DNA from 3 places in the Streptomyces sp. NPDC002057 genome. Region 2 is predicted to be linked to each of the others. Evidence: riboswitches for the same ligand, from Rfam matches in the RefSeq annotation. Region 2 holds a riboswitch; each other region holds the start of a gene.

Region 1 (6,675 bases), on a different contig from region 2:
CGCAGTACTCCTTGGCCGACCATGCCGGTCGCGCCGAAGATGATCACCTTCATGGGTGTGCCTCTCGCTGAGGTGGGTGGGGTGAGGGGTGACCGACGGGTCGCCGGTACGCGGTGGTGTCCATGGTGCCCCGGACCGGTTCCGGGGGTGCCGACCACCGGCCGGGAGGCGCCGCGCGTCCGATGGAACCAGGAGCGTGTACTACCGGTACACACCACTGGTGTGTAGAGTCGGTACATGCCTCTCCCTCGCTTTGAACGCCTTCCCGCCGAGCGTCAGGAACTGATCCTGGCCGTGGCGCGCCGCCACTTCGCCGAACAGGGGGCCGAAGGCGCCTCCTACAACAAGATCATCGAGGCCGCCGGCTTCTCGAAGACCGCGGCCTACCACTACTTCGACGGGCGCGAGGACCTCCTCTCCGCGGTGCTCGACGGCGTGCTGCGGCGGCTGCTCGGCGCCCTGGAGCCCTGGCCCGCGGCCCGCGACGAGGTGGAGTTCTGGTCCCGCCTCGACGCGAGCGCCGGCGCGCTCGCGGCCCATCTGCAGGGCCACCCGGACGATCTGGCCCTCGCCGACGCGGCCATCGGGCGCACGAGCGAGGGGGACGGGCCGTGGCTGGCCTGGTTCGACGAACTGGTCTCGAACGGGCAGGCGCTGGGAGTGATCCGTACCGACGTGGACCACGGGCTGCTGGTCACGGTGACCGCGGCGGTCTTCAGGGCCGCCGACGCGTGGGCGCTCGCCCGCATGAAGGCGTCGCCGACACCCCCGGCTCCCGCGGAAGGCGCTGAGAGCGCGCAGGTGTGGGCCCTGCTGCGCGGACTGTGGAGCGGGACCGGCTCGTCCTTCGACGAGGGGAACACCGATGCGCGCTGACGTCGAGATCGTCTGGGACATACCCGAGACCCCGCCCGGACTCGCGGGCCGCGTCGAACGGTTCATGGGACCGGGCAAGTCCCGTTCCGAGTCGGCGGTGGAGACCGCGGGCCTGATCGCCTGCGGCCTCCTCCTGGCCGCCGGGCTGTGGGCCTCGGGAGCCTGGCGCGGATGGTCGGGAGCGCAGTGCGCGGTGGTGGCACTGGTGGGACTGGATCTCATCGGCGGAGTGCTCACCAACGCGACCAACGCGGCCAAGCGCTGGTACCACCGTCCGGGCCCGGGAGTCGGACGGGCACGGATGCTGTTCGTCTCCGCCCACCTGATCCATCTCGTCGCCATGGGGCTCATCGTCCTGTCGGGGGACTGGCGTTGGACGTCGGTCAACGCGGCGCTGCTGCTCGCCGGGGCGGCCATGGTCGAGTTCGCACCCCTCCACCTCAAGCGCCCGGTCTCGATGAGCGTTCTGATGGTCGCGGTCCTGATCAATCTGTTCTGGCTGGAGGTGCCCGCCCTACTCGGCTGGTTCGCACCGCTGTTCTTTCTGAAGCTGCTCGTCTGCCACCTCGTCCCGGAGGCGCCGCTGGAGCGGAGGCGCCGTGTCTGAGATCGCCCCGCGATGGAGGGTCGTCTCCCCTCCGGAGACGGCCACCTGCGCCCGTACCCTGTCCGCCGCCTTCGTCCGGGAGCCCGCCGTCTCATGGATCTGCGGTGACTCGGAGACCGTACGGACGCGCTGGTTCGAGGCCACTCTGCGGACCCACGCCACACTTCCCGGTTCTCTCCGGTACGCGCTGACGACTCCGGACGGGCAGCCGGTCGCCGCCGCGGTCCTCACGCCGTCGGGTGCGGTGCCCGGGGCGTCCGCGCGTGCCGCCTGGGCGGCACGGACGGGCCTCCGCTGCGGACCCGCCGCCCTGGGGAGGACGTTGCGCTATCTGCACCACGCCGAAGCCTCCGCGCCGGAGGGCGCGTGGACCCTGGAGTTCATCGGGGTACGTCCCGACACGGTGGGGCGCGGCGCCGGACGGTTCCTCCTGGACCACGTACTGGCGACCACCGCCGCACCGGCGGGCTTCTTCCTGACCACGGCCGACCCGGCGAACGTTCCTCTCTACCGCCGCTTCGGCTTCACCGATCTGCGGAGGACCGCGCTGGGGCCGCTGGACGTCAGGGTGATGGCGCGACCGGGCACCGCCTGACCGCCCTGCCTGCCGCGCTCCGTCCCGCCCCGCGATGCCCTGCCCTGCCATGCCCTGTCCCGCCTTGCCCTGCCCGGGACCGGTCGTCGCGCCCCTGTCAGGGAACCGCCTCCGACCCCTCACGTAGAGTGGTGCCCGGGCCGTGACTGGCGCTTGAGGTGGATCACCACCGGGGAGCGGCCCGGCGGGAGCGCGCCCCGGTGGCGCGCCCGCCCCGATGCCGTGCGCCTGGGCGAACCATTTGGTCACAGACGACGCCCAGGAGTTGCCATGTCCACCAGCACCGCCGCCCTCATGGACGGCACGGCCCTCGCCCGCCGTACCGTCGAGGAGACCGCCGCCCGCGCCGCCGAGATCACCCGGCGCACCGGCGTCACCCCCTGTCTCGCGACCGTCCTCGTCGGCGCGGACCCCGCCTCCGTGACGTACGTGAAGATGAAGCAGAACCGCTGCGCGAAGGCCGGAATCCGCTCGAAGCACGTCGAGCTGCCCGCCACCACGACGACCGAGGAACTGGTCGCGGCGATCACCGCCCTGTCCCAGGACCCCGAGGTCCACGGCATCCTGCTCCAGCACCCCGTCGGCCCGCACATCGACGAGCGCGCCGCCTTCGAGGCCATCGACCCCGCCAAGGACGTCGACGGCGTCACCATGGCCTCGTTCGCCGCCATGGGCTTCGGCCTTCCCGGCTTCGTCTCCTGCACGCCGGGCGGCATCATGCGTCTCCTCGACGCCTACGACGTCGACCCGCGCGGCAAGCGCGCCGTCGTCGTCGGCCGCAGCGCGATCCTCGGCAAGCCGGCCGGCCTGCTCCTCCTCGGCCGCGACGCCACCGTCACCTACTGCCACTCGCGTACCGAGGACCTCTCCTCCGTCGTCCGCGAGGCCGACATCCTCGTTGCCGCCGTCGGCAAGCCTGAGTTCATCAAGGGCGCGGACATCAAGCCGGGCGCCGTCGTCGTCGACGCCGGCTACAACCCGGGCAACGTCGGCGACGTCGACTTCGCCTCCGCCGCCGAGCGCGCCTCCCTCATCACCCCCGTCCCCGGCGGTGTCGGCCCCATGACCATCGCCGTGCTCCTCGCCCAGACGGTCGAGGGCGCGGAGCGTCAGCTCGGTCTGTAGGGACGGTTCGTGACGGGGCGGCGGGAGTGGTGGCGGTGGCGGGCGGGAGCCCGGTCGACGAATGTCACGGTTCTGTACGGGCAGGGCTCGTCGCCCGAAAAAGGGTGGCCGCGGCGACGCCGACGGGCGAATCTGGACCCCGTGCCACACCCGTCCGCCGCCACCCCGCCGCCCCCGAACCGCCGACCGGGCGCGCCCGCCGCGTCCGGCCCGTCCGCTTCATCCGGCTCGCCCGCCTTGTCCGGCCCGTCCGCCGCGACGGGCTCGCACGAGATGCCGACTGCGCCGGAGGCGTCAGCCCCACCGGCGATGTCAGTTCTGCGGCACGCGTCTGTTCCGGCCGAGGCGGCCGCTCTGCCTGAGGCGTCTGCCGTGCCTGAGGCGTCTGCCGTGCCTGAGGCGTCCGCAGCGCCTGAGGTGTCTGCCGCGCCTGAGACATCTCCCGTGCCCGAGACATCCGCCCCACCCGCGTGGTCCGTCCCTTCCCAGGCGTCTGGTCCCGTTGACGGGTCCGTGGGTGGGTCCGTCGCGCGGGACGCATCCGACGCGAGCCCTGGGTCCCGCCCCGCCGCGCCGCTCCGGGTCGGCTCCGCGTCCGGGTGGTCGCCCCGCCTCGTCCGGCTCGGCGCGCCCCGGCCCGTACCGGACGTGCGGCGCGTCCGCCGGTTCGGCGTGCCGCTCGTCCCGCTGCTCGTGGCCACGCTCGTGGCGACCGCCTTCCTGGCCGCCCGCGGTACCGACCAGGGCCTCACCACCGACAGACGCACCGGCGGCGACACGATCGGAGCGCCCTCGCCCGTCGTCACCGGAGACGGCCCGGCCGACGCCACCCCGTCCCCCGGCGACGGGCCGACCGACACGCCCATGGGCGACACCGCCGGGGAAGCGGACACGAGCACGGACGACACGCCGACCTCCGACGCGGTCGCGACCAAGGACGGCGCGCCGACCCGTACCGCGCACCCGCAGCGGTCCGCCCGCCCGGAGAGGACCGGCTCGCCGTCGCCCACCCGTACGGAGAGCAGCGCTCCCCCCTCCCGGCCGACCCCGTCCCCGACACGCGGCGGCGGCTCCACCCGGCCCGTCTCCTTCGAGGCCCTACGGGTCGGCGACTGCTTCGACATCGACCGCGCCGCGCCGGGCACGGCCCTCCGGCGCCCCTGCGACACGCCGCACTATGCCGAACTCGTGGCCCGGCTCGCCCTGACCGGCCGTCTCGTCACCGACCTGGCGATCCGTGAGGCGGCGACGGTGCTGTGCCGTGAGCCCCTGCGCCGGAAGGCCGCACGGCAGCCGGCCGGTACGCGCTGGACCACCTTCGTCCAGTACCCGTACCGCACGAGCTATCTCCTCGGCTCGGACACCGTGGCCTGCAGCCTCGCCGCCTCCTCCGCGAGCGGCGGCAAGCTCAGGCACCGCCTCCAGTAGCAACGCCTTCTCCGGCCCCGCCTCAGGCGGTTCCGGCGGCCAGGGCCGTCGCCAGGGCCGTCGCCGGGTCGCGGTCCGGCGGTCCCGCCGGGGACCAGCGAGCGCCGGACTTCAGGTACGGCCACCAGCGTTCGTCCTCCCCGAACCGCAGCTGGGCCTCCGCACCCACCACCGTCCACCGTGCGCCCGCCCGCCGCAGTACCGGCGGCTCGTCGTCCTGCCAGGCCTCCGCGAGCCGGGCACCGGCACGAGCGAGGGCCTCGGTGTCCGGCACCCACTCCTCCTCCAGTACGGCGAGGCCGGCGGCGCCCCCGAACCGCCACGCGCGCGTGGCCAGGTCCATCTCGCCCCGCGTCCGGCCCGCACCGGAGGCGAGCCGCGCCGCGATCCAGGGCACGGGGGAGTGCGCGGCGAGCCGCACCGCGTCCTGAGCGACCGTCAGCACGGTCCCCGGCCGGGAAGCAGCCGCCGAGGGCGGTCCCGGCGGAGCCGCAGACGTCGACACGCCCGCGGCGAGCACGTCGGCCAGCATGCGGCGCGCCCGCGCCGCCGCGTCCGACGCCAGGAACTCCAGCGCCGCCGGATCGACTCCCGGCCCCGGTTCCGTCTCCGTGTCCAGGGACGGTGACCGGCCCGGCGCGTCCGGGGCGGCCGGAGGCGCGGGCAGCGGCGGCAGGAGGAACTCCGCCGCGTACGCCTCCGCCGCCGACACGCCGGGCATCCCGCCGGCCCCCTCGGAGCGGTCACCTTCCGGCGCGTCGTCCGGTCCCCCTCCGCCGCGCGCGGCGCGCGAGGCGCTGCGGGCCTGCAACTGGTCCAGCAGGGTGCGTTCGCCGCGCCCCCGCATCAGGAGCAGGACGAAGGGATCCTCGTCGAGCAGCCGCGCCACCTGGTAGCAGAGCGCCGCCGTGTGCGGGCAGTGGTCCCACGCCTCGCAGCCGCACTCCGGGTCCAGATCCCCGATGCCCGGCAGCAGATCGAGTCCGGCCGCCGCGGCGTCCTCCACCAGGTGCGGCGGCATCTCGCGGTCGAGCAGCGCCGCGATGTGGCCCGCGCTGTCCACGGCGAGGTCGAGCAGCCGCTCCCACTCCTCCTCCGAGAACTCCCGCACCAGGACGTCGCTGCGGTACGCCGTGCCGTCGCGGTCCTTGACCACCGCGGTGATCCGGCCGGGCCGCACCGAAACGGCACCCACCGCGCCCGCCCGCGCGTGCCGCCGTCCCGCCTTGAGCTGCTGGCCGTCGAGCGCCGTGTCCTCCAGCGCCTTGAGCCAGGAGTGCCCCCACCAGGTCCGGGTGAAGGCCGCTCCCCGCGCGGGCGGGAGCGGCGCGAACGTCCGCTCCTCGCCCTCGTGTCCGTAGCCGCTCATCGTCCGTCCCCTCGCAGTCGTACGAGCTCCGCCAGTTCGGCGTCGGTCAGCTCGGTCAGCTCCGGCGGTGTGTCCCCGCCGGTCCCGAGGACCGTGTCCGCCAGCTCCCGCTTCCGGTCGAGCATGGTCGCGATCCGGTCCTCGATCGTGCCCTCGGCGATCAGCCGGTGCACCTGCACCGGCCGGTCCTGGCCGATCCGGTAGGCGCGGTCGGTGGCCTGTGCCTCGACGGCGGGGTTCCACCAGCGGTCGTAGTGCACGACGTGTTCCGCGCGGGTGAGGTTGAGCCCCGTGCCGGCGGCCTTCAGCGAGAGGAGGAAGACCGGTACCTCCCCGTTCTGGAAGCGGGCCACCATCGCCTCGCGTTCCGCGACCGGTGTCCCGCCGTGCAGGAACTGCGTCCGCACGCCGCGCGCCGCGAGATGCGCCTCCAGGAGCCTCGCCATTCCCACGTACTGGGTGAAGACCAGGGTGTGGGCGCCCTCGGCGAGGATCGTGTCGAGCAGTTCGTCGAGCAGCTCCAGCTTCCCCGAGCGGCCCTCGATCCTCGGTCGTTCCTCCTTGAGGTACTGGGCCGGGTGGTTGCAGATCTGCTTGAGCCCGGTCAGCAGCTTCACGACCAGACCGCGCCGCTCCATGCCGTCGGCCTCGGCGATGGCCGCCAGGGTCTCCCGT
Region 2 (6,675 bases):
GCTGCTGCTCGGGGGTGACGAGGGTGACGACGACGCCGGACTCGCCGGCACGGGCGGTGCGCCCGCCGCGGTGCAGGTAGTCCTTGTGGTCGGCGGGCGGGTCGACGTTGACGACGAGGTCCAGCTCGTCGACGTGGATGCCGCGCGCCGCCACGTTGGTGGCGACGAGCACCGGGACCTCACCGCTGCGGAAGCGGCCCAGGGTGCGGGTCCGCAGCGGCTGGGACTTGTCGCCGTGCAGGGCGGCCGCGCGCACCCCGCTCCCGAGGAGGTGCCGGGTGAACCGGTCGACGGAGGCCTTCGTCGCCAGGAACATGATGACCCGCCCGTCGCGGGCGGCGATCTCCGTGGCGACGGCGAACCTGTCGGCGCCGTGCACGTGCAGCACGTGGTGGTCCATCGTCGAGACGGTCGCGGACGAGGGGTCGACGGAGTGGACGACCGGGTCGTGCAGGTACCGCTCGACGAGGAGGTCGACGTTGCGGTCGAGCGTGGCGGAGAACAGCATCCGCTGGCCGCCCGGGGGCACCAGGTCGAGCAGCTCGGTGACCTGGGGCATGAAGCCCATGTCGGCCATCTGGTCGGCCTCGTCCAGGACGGTGGCGGTGATCCGTTCGAGGCGGCAGTCCTTGCGCTCGACGAGGTCCATCAGCCGGCCCGGGGTGGCGATCAGGATCTCGGCCCCGTCGCGCAGCGCGGTGGCCTGGCGGCCGATCGACATGCCGCCGACCACGGTCGCCAGGCGCAGCTTCAGGGCCCGGGCGAAGGGGTCGAGCGCGTCGTGGACCTGCTGGGCCAGCTCGCGGGTGGGGACGAGGACCAGCGCGAGCGGCTTGCGGGCCTCGGCGCGGCGTCCGGTGGTGCGGACGAGCAGCGGCAGGCCGAAGGCGAGGGTCTTGCCGGAGCCGGTGCGCCCGCGCCCCAGGACGTCCCGGCCCGCGAGGGCGTCGGGCAGGGTCGCGGACTGGATCGGGAAGGGCTCGTCGACGCCCAGGCGGACCAGCTCGGCCAGGACCTCGGCCGGCAGGTCGAGCTCGGCGAAGGTGGCGGCCGGGGGCAGGGCGGGGGTCCCGGCGGCCGGCGCCGTCAGCTCGTCCTTCGCCGCGGCGGCGCGCCGCGCCTTGTCGGTACGGGGTGTGCTGTGCGTGTTGTTCATGGGGATCTCCTCGAAAACGGTGCGCTTCGAGGAATTCGCGAGGGGCCGCGGCCCGATGAATTACAGGAACGTACCGAACGCCATGCGTGCGGATCCGGCCACGCCGAGGGGCGAAAAGCGGCGTCCGGTCCGGGGGAAAGCCGGGAAAGGCTTGAAAAGGCCTGGAAAATGCAACGAGCCGGGGCCCTCACCACACGGGTGAGGACCCCAGCTGCGTCGGACGTGTCAACGTCAGGCGGGGAGGATGTTCTCCGCCTGGGGGCCCTTCTGGCCCTGCGTGACGTCGAAGGTCACCTTCTGGCCTTCCTGGAGCTCACGGAAGCCAGAGGTGGCGATGTTGGAGTAGTGGGCGAAGACGTCCGGGCCGCCACCCTCCTGCTCGATGAAGCCGAAGCCCTTTTCAGCGTTGAACCACTTCACGGTGCCGTTAGCCATGTCAAATCTCCTTCGGGGCGTAGCCCTGGGATCCGCACTGTGCGGATCCCGGCGTCGCCGTGATGATTGCCCCGTCCGGAAAACTGCACCGAAAACACAGAAAGTGCCTGACGATGTCGAATCGTCAAAGGCACTTGTAAGTTTCTTTGGGAACCACGACTGCAACTGCTGTTGACTGTAGCACGTCGCGGAGGCGGGTGCACGGAATTGGCTATTCGCCCCGCTGCCCGGCGGGGAGCGCATTTCCGCCCGCTCCCCGCCGCGGGGCGGGTGCGCCCGCCCTCGCGCCGTGCGCCGTCAGGACGAAGGTGACGGTGATCAGCAGCGCCCAGGCGCCGAACTTGGCGAGGGAGACCGGCTGCCAGCCGTCCAGCTGGTCCGGGTAGCTCCAGGCGCCGACGTACGTGGCCGCGTTCTCCGCGACCCAGAGGAAGAATCCGATCAGGACGAACGACAGGGCCAGCGGCATCCGGTGGTCCCGCTCGCCCACCCGGAACCGCACCCAGGTCCCCGCCGTCGCCGCCAGGAGCAGCGCGGCAAGCACCCAGCGGGCGTCGGGCAGCCAGTGGTGGCTGAAGAAGTTGACGTACACGGCGCCGGCCAGGACCGCCGTCACCCGGGGCCGGTAGCCGGTCAGCCGCAGGTCGAGCAGGCGCCAGGCGCGGCAGACGTAGCTGGCGAGGGCCGCGTAGAGGAACCCGCCGTACAGCGGCACCCCGCCGAACTTCGTCAGCGCCTCCTCCGGATAACTCCACGAGCCCATCCGCACCTTGACCAACTCGAAGAGCAGGCCGATGACATGGCAGCCGACGGTCACGGCGACGTCCCGACCGCGGTCCCAGCCGGCCTTCCACGCGAGGGCGGTGAGACCGATCCCGTACAGCAACAGCAGGTCGTAGCGGGCGATCGGCAGGTCGGGGAGCAGGCCCGAGACCGCGATGCCGCCGATGAGGGCGAGGGCGAAGGCGCAGCAGCGCGCCTCGAGCACCGCGAACCGCAGAAGCTGGCCGAGACCGAATCTGAACGTGTTCATACGGGGAGGGACGCCGGACCGGCGGGGTCGGTTCGCCCCGGGCGCCGTCCCTCCCACCTCTCAGTGGTGGAACAGGCGAAGCCCGGTCCGCACCAGGGTGATCCCGTGCTCGCGGCAGGCGTCCTCGACGTCGGTGGAGCGGATCGAGCCGCCCGGCTCGGCGATGTGGGCGACCCCGTGCCGGTGCGCGTGGTCGACGTTGTCGCGGAAGGGCAGGGCGCCGTCCGAGACGAAGGCGACCCCGGTCAGGAGCCCGAGCCACTCCGCGCGCTGGGCGTCCGTCAGCTCGGGGGCGGGGGCGGCGAGGGCCTTCGCGAGGCGGGTGTGCTCGTCGGGGGTGAGGTCGCCCTCGACACAGCGGATCTGCCAGTTCACGCGGTCCTGACGCCGGACGCCCGGCCGGAACGCGAGGGCGCGGACCGCCGGGTGACGCCGTAGCCACCAGGTGTCGGTCTTGGCTCCGGCCAGCCGGGTGCAGTCCACGCGGGACTGCTGGCCGGCGCCGATCCCCAGCGTCGTCCCGTCCCGGACGTAGGCCACGGAGTTGGACTGGGTGTAGCGCAGGACGGCGAGCCCGAGCAGGAGATCGTCCGCCGCCGCGGGCGGCAGCGCGCCGCAGCGGACGTCGTCGAGCAGGGCGGCCGAGAGCGGCACGTCGTCGCGCGGCTGGGAGAGCCGTACGCCGAACACCTCGCGCGCCTCGTGGGACGGCGGGGTGAACGTCTCGTCCGCCTCCATCACGAGGAAGCGGCCGTTCTTCTTCCGGCTCAGCGTGGCGACCGTTCCCGGGGCGTAGCCGGGGGCGACGACGCCGTCGCAGACCACCCGGGCGAGGAGCTCGGCGAGTTCGGCGTCGACCGGGTGCGAGACGGCGGCGAAGTCGCCGTACGAGGACTTCGGGTCGGCGTCGCGGGCCCGCAGGTACGCGCTGGTGAGGGCGCCGACCCGGGCGCCGTCGACGCCGTGGAGCGCGGCGGTGACGTCGTCGACGGGTCCGGCCACCGCCGCGCCCGCCGGAGACACGTGCTTGAAGGAGGCGGCGGCGGGCCGGCCCAGGGTCCGGCTCGCCTCGCGTACGAGCTGCCAGCCGTTCAGGGCGTCGAGCAGGTTGATGTAGGACGGGCTGCCGTGCAGCACGCGCACCGGCCGTCGGCCGGGCTCCACCGGCGCGGCCGTGGCCGTCCCCTGCTGCGGGTTGATTCCGTAACGCAGATCCATCGCAAGGCCTCCTGGGTCAGCGGGACATCACTGACGCAGGCGCCCAGGCGGTCGACGCGCACGCGGAACGACGGCCGCTCCCCGGTGGTGATCCACCCTCGCCAGTCGCGGCCGGAACCGATGCTATCCGTACGGGGGTACGGCGGCGCGCCGCACCCCCGGGAGGAAGTGCGGCGCGCGGCCGTGCCGTCGGGCGGGTCCGGGGATCAGACCGCCGGGGCCGGGAAGGTCGGGTACTCCACGCCGGAGACGTGCTGGACGACCCGGATGACCTGGCACGAGTAGCCGAACTCGTTGTCGTACCAGAGGTAGAGGATCGCGTTGTCGCCGTCGACCTTGGTCGCGCCGGCGTCGACGATCGACGCGTGGCGCGAGCCCACGAAGTCCATCGAGACGGCGTCGGGGGCCGTGGTGAAGTCGATCTGGCGCTTCAGCGGCGAGTGCAGCGAGACGTCGCGGAGGTACTCGAGGACCTCTTCGCGGGTGGTCTCGCGGCCCAGGCGCAGGCTCAGGATCGCGATCGAGACGTCCGGGACGGGGACGCGGATCGAGCTGCCCGTGATCGGGGCCTTCAGCTCCGGCAGGGCCTTGGCGACGGCCGAGGCGGCACCGGTCTCGGTGATCACCATGTTCAGCGGCGCGGAACGGCCGCGGCGGTCGGCCTTGTGGTAGTTGTCCAGGAGGTTCTGGTCGTTCGTGAACGAGTGGACGGTCTCCACGTGACCGCGCAGCACGCCGTACTCGTCGTCCATCGCCTTCAGCGGCGGCACGATCGCGTTCGTGGTGCAGGAGGCGCAGGACAGGATCCGCTCGTCCGGCTTGACCGTGTCGTGGTTGACGCCGTGCACGATGTTCGGCACGTCGCCCTTGCCGGGCGCGGTCAGGACGACCTTGTCGATGCCGGGGCGCAGGTGCTTGGAGAGGCCCGCGCGGTCGCGCCACTTGCCGGTGTTGTCGATGAGGATGGCGTTGTCGATGCCGTACGCCGTGTAGTCGACCTCGGAGGGGTCGTTGGCGTAGATCACCTTGATCGTGTTGCCGTTGGCGACGATCGTGCTGTTCGCCTCGTCCACGGTGATGGTGCCCTGGAACTGGCCGTGGATCGAGTCGCGGCGCAGCAGCGAGGCGCGCTTCACCAGGTCCTGCTCGCCACCGCCCCGGACGACGATCGCGCGCAGACGCAGACCGTTGCCCGAACCGGCCTTCTCGATGAGGAGGCGGGCGACGAGGCGGCCGATGCGGCCGAAGCCGTAGAGGACGACGTCGCGGCCCTCGCGGCGCTCGGTCTTGTTCTCGCCCGTGGCGCCGGCGACGGCGTCGGCGGTGAACTCCGCGACCGAGAGACCGCGGTCGTCGGTCTTGTACTCGGCGGCCAGCATGCCGATGTCGATCTGCGACGGGCCGAGGTCGAGCGTGGTGAGCGTCTGGAGGAAGGGGAGCGTCTCGGTGACCGACAGCTCCTCGCCGGCTATCTGCCGGGCGAAGCGGTGGGTCTTGAGGATGCTGACCACCGACTTGTTCACCAGGGAGCGGCTGTGGACCAGGACGGTGACGTCCTGCTCCCGGTGCAGCTTCCCGATGATCGGGATCATCGACTCCGCGATCTCCTCGCGGTTCTTCCAGCTGGTGAACGAGTCGTCATTGACAGTCACAAGTTTATCTTTCGAGCTAGGCGGCGCTCATATGGTAACCCCCGGTCCGTTTGCTCGATCAGAGGGGTGTCGAACCTCACGGACGGCCGCCCCCGGCCGCCCTCCGGGCCGCCAGTCGCGCTTCGAGCGCCGCCCGGCGCTCGGGCCACTCCTCGGCGACGACCGAGAAGACGGCGCTGTCGCGCAGGCGGTCCTCCTCGCCCGGCGCCCATGAGCGCCCCCAGTTCCGCAGGACGCCCTCGAAGGTCGCGCCCACGCTCGCGATGGCCGCCCGGGAACGGGCGTTGCGGGCGTCCGTCTTCAGGTCGACCCGGGCCACCTCCCAGACCTCGAAGGCGTGCCGGAAGAGCAGGTACTTGGCCTCGGTGTTCACTCCCGTGCCCTGGGCGGAGGCGGCGAGCCACGTGAAGCCGATCTCGATCGCGCAGAGGCCCTCACGGGACGGCCACGGCCACGGGCGCGGGTCCCAGAAGGAGGTGTGACCGACCACCCGGCCGGTCACCGCGGACACCTGGGCGTACGGCGCGAGCAGGCCGTCGGCGGCGCGGCCGAGCTGCGCGTCGATGTACGCCCCGACCTCGTCCCCTCGCGGCACCGAGGTGAAACCGTAGGTGTCGCGGTTCTCCGCGGCGGCCTCGGCGAGACCGGCCGCGTGGTGGTGGCCCAGCGGCTCCAGGCGCACCAGGGCGCCCTCCAGGACCGGTCCTTCAAGGGTGAGACCCATCGTTTCGTACTCCGTACACGTCGAGCCGGCAGAGATCGTTGGAACCGGGTGCAGGTTCGCACAGGGACCCCGGCGGACGGCACGCGGATGGCCGCGGGTGTCACGAGAGGCGGCCGGGGGAGGGCCGTCACGGGAAGGCGAGGGCGCGGAAGACGTCCCTGACGCGCGCCAGCGGGCCGGGGTCGCGGGTGAACCGGAGACGGTTGGTGAGGAGGACCGCCCAGCGGTCGCGCGCCGGTGACACCCACAGCCCCGTGCCGGTGAAGCCGAAGTGGGACCAGACGTCGTCCGTCGGCTCCGTGCCCGGCGCCGGATGCCAGAACAGGCCGCGCGGCGGGACGAGCGCTCCGGTGTGGACGCGGAGCGAGAGGGCCGTCCAGTCGGCGGAGAAGGTGCCGGGCACCGGGGCCAGCAGGTGGCGGAGGAACCGGCCGGTGTCGGCGGCGGTCGTGAAGAC
Region 3 (6,675 bases), on a different contig from region 2:
TGGGCCGCGGCGAGCCGGGTGTTGGCGCGCAGCTCGGCGGGGTCCTGCGGGACCGTGATCGCGTGCAGGTCGACGACCATGTAGAAGGCGTCGTGGGTCTCCTGGAGGGCGACCCACTGGCGGACGGCGCCGAGGTAGTTGCCGAGGTGGAACGAGCCTGCCGTGGGCTGGATTCCGGAGAGCACGCGGGGAACGTCAGAGGCCATGCACATCATTCTCTCAGGTGTGGGAACCGATCCCGGACTGCCGGTGTATCAAGAGTGTGAGGACGCGGGAGGGGGGCCTGGTCGACGACGAGGCCGCGGTGATCGCACGTGTACGCGCCGGGGAGCCGGAGGCGTACGCGGAGCTGGTGCGCGCGCACACGGCGGTCGCGCTGAGAGCGGCGGTGGCGTGCGGCGCGGGCGCGGAGGCCGAGGACGTGGTGCAGCAGGCCTTCTTCAAGGCGTACCGCTCGCTCGGCCGCTTCCAGGAGGGCGCGGCGTTCCGGCCGTGGCTGCTGCGGATCGTCGTCAATGAGACCAGGAACACAGTGCGCTCGGCGGGTCGGCAGCGGGCCGTCGCCGATCGGGAGGCGGACCTGCTCGGGGGCGAGCCGCGGATACCCGAGTCGGCGGACCCGGCGGTCGCGGCCGAGGCGCGGGAGCGGAGCCGGCGGCTGTTCGACGCGCTCGACGGTCTCACCGAGGACCACCGGCAGGTGGTGATCCACCGCTATCTGCTGGAGCTGGACGAGACGGAGACCGCACAGGCGCTGGGCTGGCCGAAGGGGACGGTGAAGTCCCGGCTGAGCCGGGCTCTGAAGAAGCTGGGACGCGTGCTGGGAGAGGGCCTGGAGGGAGGTGGGGAGCGTGGCTGACGAGGGTCTGCCGGACGAGCTGAGGGAGCTGGGGCGGCGCCTGCGGGTGCCGGACGTGGACGGCGGGTCGATGGCCGAGCGGGTCCTGGCGCAGCTCCTCGCCGAGCAGGTGCCGACCCCGGTGCCCGAGCCGCCGCCGGCGGGGCGCCGGTGGTGGGCTTCGGTGCGGGGCCGGGCGCGCGCGCGGTGGCGGGCGCTGGTGGCGGGGCTCACCGGGGTGCTGATCGTGCTCGTGCTCACTCCGCCGGTGCGGGCGGCGGTGGCGGAGTGGTTCGGCTTCGGCGGGGTCTCCGTGCGGTACGTCCCCGACGGGCGCCCCGTTCCGGACGGTGGCGCGGTGCCGGGGTGCCCTGAGCCGGTGCCGCCGGCGGAGGCCGGGCGTCTGGCGGGCTTCGAGCCGCTGATACCGCGGGCGCTGGGCGCGCCGGACGCGGTCGCGGTGACGGGGTCGGCGGAGCGGGGACGGGCGGTGATCAGCCTGTGCTGGCGGGACGGGGAGCGGACGGTCCGGCTCGACGAGTTCCCGGCCCGCCTGGACATCGGCTTCGCCAAGCAGGTCAGGACACAGCCGCAGTGGGTCGACCTGCCGGACGGCGCGCAGGGCTACTGGTTCGCGGCCCCGCACCTGCTGACCTTCCCGATGACGGACGGGACGGGCGCGTCCTGGACCCACGAGGTGCGTACGGCGGGCCCCACGCTCCTCTGGACGAGGAACGGGGGCGCGCTCACCTTCCGGCTGGAGGGCATACCGGACCGCGAGGAGGCCCGGAGAGCCGCGGAGTCCACGGGCTGACGCCCGGGGCGGCTTGCGGGGTCGGCGTGCAAGGGCGGCGTGCGGGGGCGCGCCCACCCACCCCGGCCGGCCCCCGGGGCTGGACGGGGCGAGGCGGGGGCGGGGCTGGGCGGCGCCGTCCGGGCCGGCCGCCGGGTCGCAGGGTCAGACCGGGAGGCCCGGGGCCGGGTGGGTGGACATCAGGTCGGCCACCTCGGCGCGGATCGCCCGGAGTGCCTCCTCGTCGCCCGTGCCGGCGGCCGCGACACCGCGGTCGATCCACTCGGCGACCTGCGTCATGTGCGCCGCGGTGAGGCCGCGGGAGGTGAGGGAGGGGGTGCCGATGCGGATGCCGGAGGGGTCGAAGGGCTTCCGGGGGTCGTAGGGGACGGTGTTGTAGTTGACGACGATGCCCGCCCGGTCGAGGGCCTTCGCGGCGATCTTGCCGGGGACCTGCTTGGGGGTGAGGTCCATCAGGATCAGGTGGTTGTCGGTGCCGCCGGAGACCAGGTCGAAGCCGCGGGCGAGGAGCGCCTCGGCGAGGGCCTTGGCGTTGGCGACGACGGCGTGCGCGTAGTCACGGAAGGAGGGCAGGGACGCCTCGCGGAGGGCGACGGCGATGGCGGCGGTGGTCTGGTTGTGCGGGCCGCCCTGGAGGCCGGGGAAGACGGCCTTGTCGAGGGCCTTGGCGTGCTCCTCGCGGGACATGAGCATGGCGCCGCGCGGGCCGCGCAGGGTCTTGTGGGTGGTCGTGGAGATCACGTCCACGTGCGGGACCGGGGACGGGTGGGCGCCGCCCGCGATGAGGCCGGCGATGTGGGCGACGTCGGCGACGAGCACGGCGCCGGACTCGCGGGCGATCTCGCCGAAGGCGGCGAAGTCGATCGTGCGGGGCAGCGCGGTGCCGCCGCAGAAGATCACCTTCGGGCGCTCCTTGAGGGCGAGGTCCCGGACCTCGTCGAAGTCGACGAGGCCGGTGTCGTGGCGGACGCCGTACTGGACGCCCCGGAACCACTTGCCGGTGGCGGAGACGCCCCAGCCGTGGGTGAGGTGGCCGCCCATGGGCAGGGCCATGCCCATCACGGTGTCGCCGGGTTCGGCGAAGGCGAGGTAGACGGCGAGGTTGGCCGGGGAGCCGGAGTAGGGCTGGACGTTGGCGTGGTCGACGCCGAAGACGGCCTTGGCGCGCTCGACGGCGAGGGTCTCGACCTGGTCGATGTTCTGCTGGCCCTCGTAGTAGCGGCGGCCGGGGTAGCCCTCGCTGTACTTGTTCTGGAGGACGGTGCCGGAGGCCTCCAGGACGGCGGCGGAGACGTAGTTCTCGCTGGGGATGAGGCGCAGGGTCTCCGCCTGGAGGCTCTCCTCGGCTCCGACGAGGGCGGCGAGCTCGGGATCGGCGGCGGCGAGTGCGGGGTGCTGCGGTGCGGTCATGGTGGTGTCCTCCGGGCGTCGGCGGGTCCCGGGGCACTGCGTGAGAGGCGCGGCGCCACGCGGGACTCTGGTCCCGTGACGCCCAGGCGGGCGGCGTCTCGTGTGGTCTGCCGCGCACGGCTCCCCCGGGGTCGCTTCCCCGTTCGCCAGTCGCCGTGCGTGTTCTCAGCGTAGCGGGTGGCCTGTCGGTCGGGGCCCGACCGGGGAGAGGGGCCGACCGGGGAGAGGGGGCCGACCGGCGGGACACCGGCGAAGGGCGCGCCGTGCGCGAGGTTTCCCCGCCCGGCATCCGAGCGACGATAGAAACAGGGGCCACACCCCCTCGTCGGGGTCACCCCCCGAGCCGCAGGACGAACGGAGATCCCGTGTCGAGCACACAAGACGCGATCGCTTCGGCGGAGGCGCACAGCGCTCACAACTACCACCCCCTGCCGGTCGTCGTCGCCTCGGCGGACGGCGCCTGGATGACCGATGTCGAGGGGCGCCGCTACCTCGACATGCTCGCCGGGTACTCGGCGCTCAACTTCGGGCACGGCAACCGGCGTCTGATCGACGCGGCGAAGGCCCAGCTGGAGCGGGTGACGCTGACCTCGCGCGCCTTCCACCACGACCGGTTCGCCGAGTTCTGCGCACAGCTCGCGGAGCTGTGCGGCAAGGAGGCGGTGCTGCCGATGAACACCGGCGCGGAGGCGGTCGAGACGGCCGTGAAGACCGCCCGGAAGTGGGGGTACGAGGTGAAGGGCGTGCCGGACGGGCACGCGAAGATCGTGGTCGCGGCGAACAACTTCCACGGCAGGACGACGACGATCGTCAGCTTCTCCACGGACCACGAGGCGCGGGACCACTTCGGTCCGTACACGCCGGGGTTCGAGATCGTGCCGTACGGGGACCTGACGGCGATGGAGGCGGCGGTCACCGAGAACACGGTGGCGGTGCTGATCGAACCGATCCAGGGCGAGGCGGGGGTCCTGGTGCCGCCGGCCGGATATCTGGCGGGGGTGCGGGAGCTGACACTCCGGCGGAACGTGCTGTTCATGGCGGACGAGATCCAGTCGGGTCTGGGCCGGACGGGCCGGACGTTCGCGTGCGAGCACGAGGGTGTGGTGCCGGACGTGTACATCCTGGGGAAGGCGCTGGGCGGCGGGGTGGTCCCGGTGTCGGCGGTGGTCGCCGACCGTTCGGTGCTCGGGGTGTTCCGGCCGGGTGAGCACGGCTCGACGTTCGGCGGGAACCCGCTGGCCTGCGCGGTGGCCCTCGAAGTGGTCGCGATGCTGCGGACGGGCGAGTACCAGGAGCGGGCGGCGGAGCTGGGCGAGCACCTCCACGCGGAACTGGGGCTCCTCGTCGGCGGTGGGGCGGTGGAGGCGGTGCGCGGGCGCGGCCTGTGGGCCGGCGTGGACATCGCGCCCTCGCGCGGCACGGGCCGGGAGATCTCGGAGAAGCTGATGGAGCGGGGTGTCCTGGTGAAGGACACGCACGGTTCGACGATCCGGATCGCACCGCCGCTGGTCATCTCGAAGGAGGACCTGGACTGGGGTCTGGAGCAGCTGCGGGGGGTGCTGTCGGCGGAGTGAGGAACTCCGTTCCCGGGTGCGGCGGACGCGGGCCGGTGCGGGGCAACTCGGACCATTGACACGGCAGTTGGTCTAGGCCAATGATGCGGCCATGCCGAGACTCCGTCTGCGTCACGCCGTGCGTGCCGCGCTCGCCGCCCTCGTCCCGCTCGCGCTCCTCGGCGCGGTCACGGGACCCGCGCACGCCGCCCCGAAGGCGGCCTGGCCCGAGCCCGTCCCGGTGGTCTCGCACGTCGAGACCACCGACCCGGTCGTCTTCATCACCATCGACGACGGCTGGTTCCACGACCCCGCCGCGGCGAAACTGCTGCTCGACCGCCGGGTGCCCGCCTCGCTCTTCCTGCTGCCCGGCGCCTACTCGTACGACTCCGGCTACTTCCACACCCTGCTGAACCAGGGGCGTTCCCGCGTCGAGAACCACACCGTCAACCACCCAGACCTGACCACCCTCGACGCCGCCGGCCAGAAGGCGGAGGTGTGCGGGGCGCGCGACCGGCACCTCGCCCAGTTCGGGGACGGCCCGCGGCTGCTGCGTCCGCCGTACGGGGTGTACGACGCGACCACCCGTACCGCGGCCCGCGCCTGCGGGGCGAAGGCGCTGGTGACGTGGACGTACGACCTCACCACCTGGGGCCAGTGGTCCCCGCCGACGCCGACCCTCAAGGCCGGCGACATCATCCTGCTGCACTTCAACGAGACCCTGGAGCAGGACCTGCTGCGGGCCCTCGACGCGGCCGAGGCGGCCGGCCTGAAGCCCGCGCCGCTGCGGGAGTACGTCGCGGAGTAGCCTCCCGGGGCTTCCGCGGGTCCGTCGTGGAAGGTCCCCGGGGGCGCTACAGGATGACGTGCGGGAGGAAGCGGGCGTACTCGTCGGTGACGGGACCCGCCGACTCCCGTATCCCGAGCCCCGCGGCCTCGTCCTCGACGACCCACGCGCCGAGCACCACCCGGTTGCCGTCGAAGTCGGGCAGTGGGGACAGCTCCTGGTAGCAGCAGGGCTCCCCGTCCCGGACGAACGGCTCCGTGCCGGCCTCGTGCAGGGTGACCCCCGCGCCCTCCCGCCCGAGCAGCGGCTTGGCGACCCAGCCGGTGGTCGAGGCGAGTTCGCGCGGCCCGTCGAGGTGGGCGGCGAGCAGGTTGGGGTGACCGGGGTAGAGCTCCCACAGGATCGCGAGGAGCGCCTTGTTGGAGAGCAGCATCTTCCAGGCGGGCTCGATCCAGCAGGTGGTGCCGGTGCCGCCGCCGTTGTCGAGGGTCTCCAGGACGTGCCGGCCGAAGCGGTCGGTGGTGAGCCACTCCCACGGGTAGAGCTTGAAGCAGCTGCGGATGAAGCGGAGCCGGTCGTCGACGAAGCGGCGCGAGAGCCGGTCCCAGCCGATCCGTTCGACGGAGAGCGCCTCGGTGTCGAGTCCGGCCTGCTGGGCGGTCTCGCGCAGGTACGCGACCGTCATCAGGTCCTCGCCGAGTTCGTCGCCGTCGGAGTGCGCGAAGTGGAGGGGTCCCGGGGGCAGCAGGTGGGCCTGCCGCTTCCAGGCGTCGACGAGCCGTTCGTGGAGGGAGTTCCACTGGTCGGCGCCGGGGAACCGGTCCTCCATCCAGAACCACTGCGGGCTCGCGGCCTCCACGAGGGAGGTGGGGGTGTCGGCGTTGTACTCCAGCATCTTGGCCGGGCCCGTGCCGTCGTAGCGGAGGTCGAACCGCCCGTAGAGGGAGGGGAGTTCGGCACGGCGCCGCCAGGACTCGGCGACCAGGGAGACGAGCTTCGGATCGGTGATCCCGAGCTCGGCGAACCGGTCGTGCTCGACGATGTGCGCGGCCGCCGCCAGGCACATCGTGTGCAGCTCCTCGACGACCTCCTCCAGGGCCTCGACCTCGGGCAGGGTGAAGGAGTAGTACGCGCTCTCGTCCCAGTACGGACGGAGCGAACCGTCCGGGTGGCGGGTCAGCGGGTAGACGAGCCCCTGCTCCTCCACCGTCTCCTGCCAGCCGGGCCGGGGCTCGATCGTGTGGCGTCGCATGTGCCGGGCCCCTCTCAGCCG

What was found. A riboswitch is a leader RNA that binds a small molecule or an ion and turns the genes downstream of it on or off. The one in region 2 is predicted to bind ZMP and ZTP.
Region 1: another riboswitch for ZMP and ZTP. It lies ahead of ABT129_RS23750 (bifunctional 5,10-methylenetetrahydrofolate dehydrogenase/5,10-methenyltetrahydrofolate cyclohydrolase); the one in region 2 lies ahead of ABT129_RS14965 (phosphoribosylaminoimidazolecarboxamide formyltransferase).
Region 3: another riboswitch for ZMP and ZTP. It lies ahead of glyA (serine hydroxymethyltransferase); the one in region 2 lies ahead of ABT129_RS14965 (phosphoribosylaminoimidazolecarboxamide formyltransferase).

What each region holds. Positions count from the first base shown of each region.
Region 1 is NZ_JBEOXR010000032.1:60,866-67,540, reverse strand. Features, by position in the region: gene ABT129_RS23770 (Rossmann-fold NAD(P)-binding domain-containing protein) at 1-53, opposite strand, end outside; gene ABT129_RS23765 (TetR/AcrR family transcriptional regulator) at 238-876, shown strand; gene ABT129_RS23760 (hypothetical protein) at 866-1,483, shown strand; gene ABT129_RS23755 (GNAT family N-acetyltransferase) at 1,476-2,078, shown strand; ZMP/ZTP riboswitch at 2,211-2,319, shown strand; gene ABT129_RS23750 (bifunctional 5,10-methylenetetrahydrofolate dehydrogenase/5,10-methenyltetrahydrofolate cyclohydrolase) at 2,349-3,203, shown strand; gene ABT129_RS23745 (hypothetical protein) at 3,717-4,631, shown strand; gene ABT129_RS23740 (SWIM zinc finger family protein) at 4,654-6,000, opposite strand; gene ABT129_RS23735 (SCO1167/SCO6262 family helicase) at 5,997-6,675, opposite strand, start outside.
Region 2 is NZ_JBEOXR010000015.1:80,078-86,752, reverse strand. Features, by position in the region: gene ABT129_RS14980 (DEAD/DEAH box helicase) at 1-1,156, opposite strand, end outside; gene ABT129_RS14975 (cold-shock protein) at 1,388-1,591, opposite strand; gene ABT129_RS14970 (DUF817 domain-containing protein) at 1,803-2,624, opposite strand; gene ABT129_RS14965 (phosphoribosylaminoimidazolecarboxamide formyltransferase) at 2,685-3,842, opposite strand; ZMP/ZTP riboswitch at 3,877-3,961, opposite strand; gene ABT129_RS14960 (glyceraldehyde-3-phosphate dehydrogenase) at 4,049-5,494, opposite strand; gene ABT129_RS14955 (GNAT family N-acetyltransferase) at 5,571-6,218, opposite strand; gene ABT129_RS14950 (serine hydrolase domain-containing protein) at 6,346-6,675, opposite strand, start outside.
Region 3 is NZ_JBEOXR010000019.1:86,640-93,314, forward strand. Features, by position in the region: gene trpS (tryptophan--tRNA ligase) at 1-206, opposite strand, end outside; gene ABT129_RS17445 (RNA polymerase sigma factor) at 263-859, shown strand; gene ABT129_RS17450 (hypothetical protein) at 852-1,652, shown strand; gene glyA (serine hydroxymethyltransferase) at 1,797-3,062, opposite strand; ZMP/ZTP riboswitch at 3,136-3,226, opposite strand; gene rocD (ornithine--oxo-acid transaminase) at 3,428-4,636, shown strand; gene ABT129_RS17465 (polysaccharide deacetylase family protein) at 4,728-5,423, shown strand; gene ABT129_RS17470 (glutathionylspermidine synthase family protein) at 5,470-6,654, opposite strand; gene ABT129_RS17475 (hypothetical protein) at 6,669-6,675, opposite strand, start outside.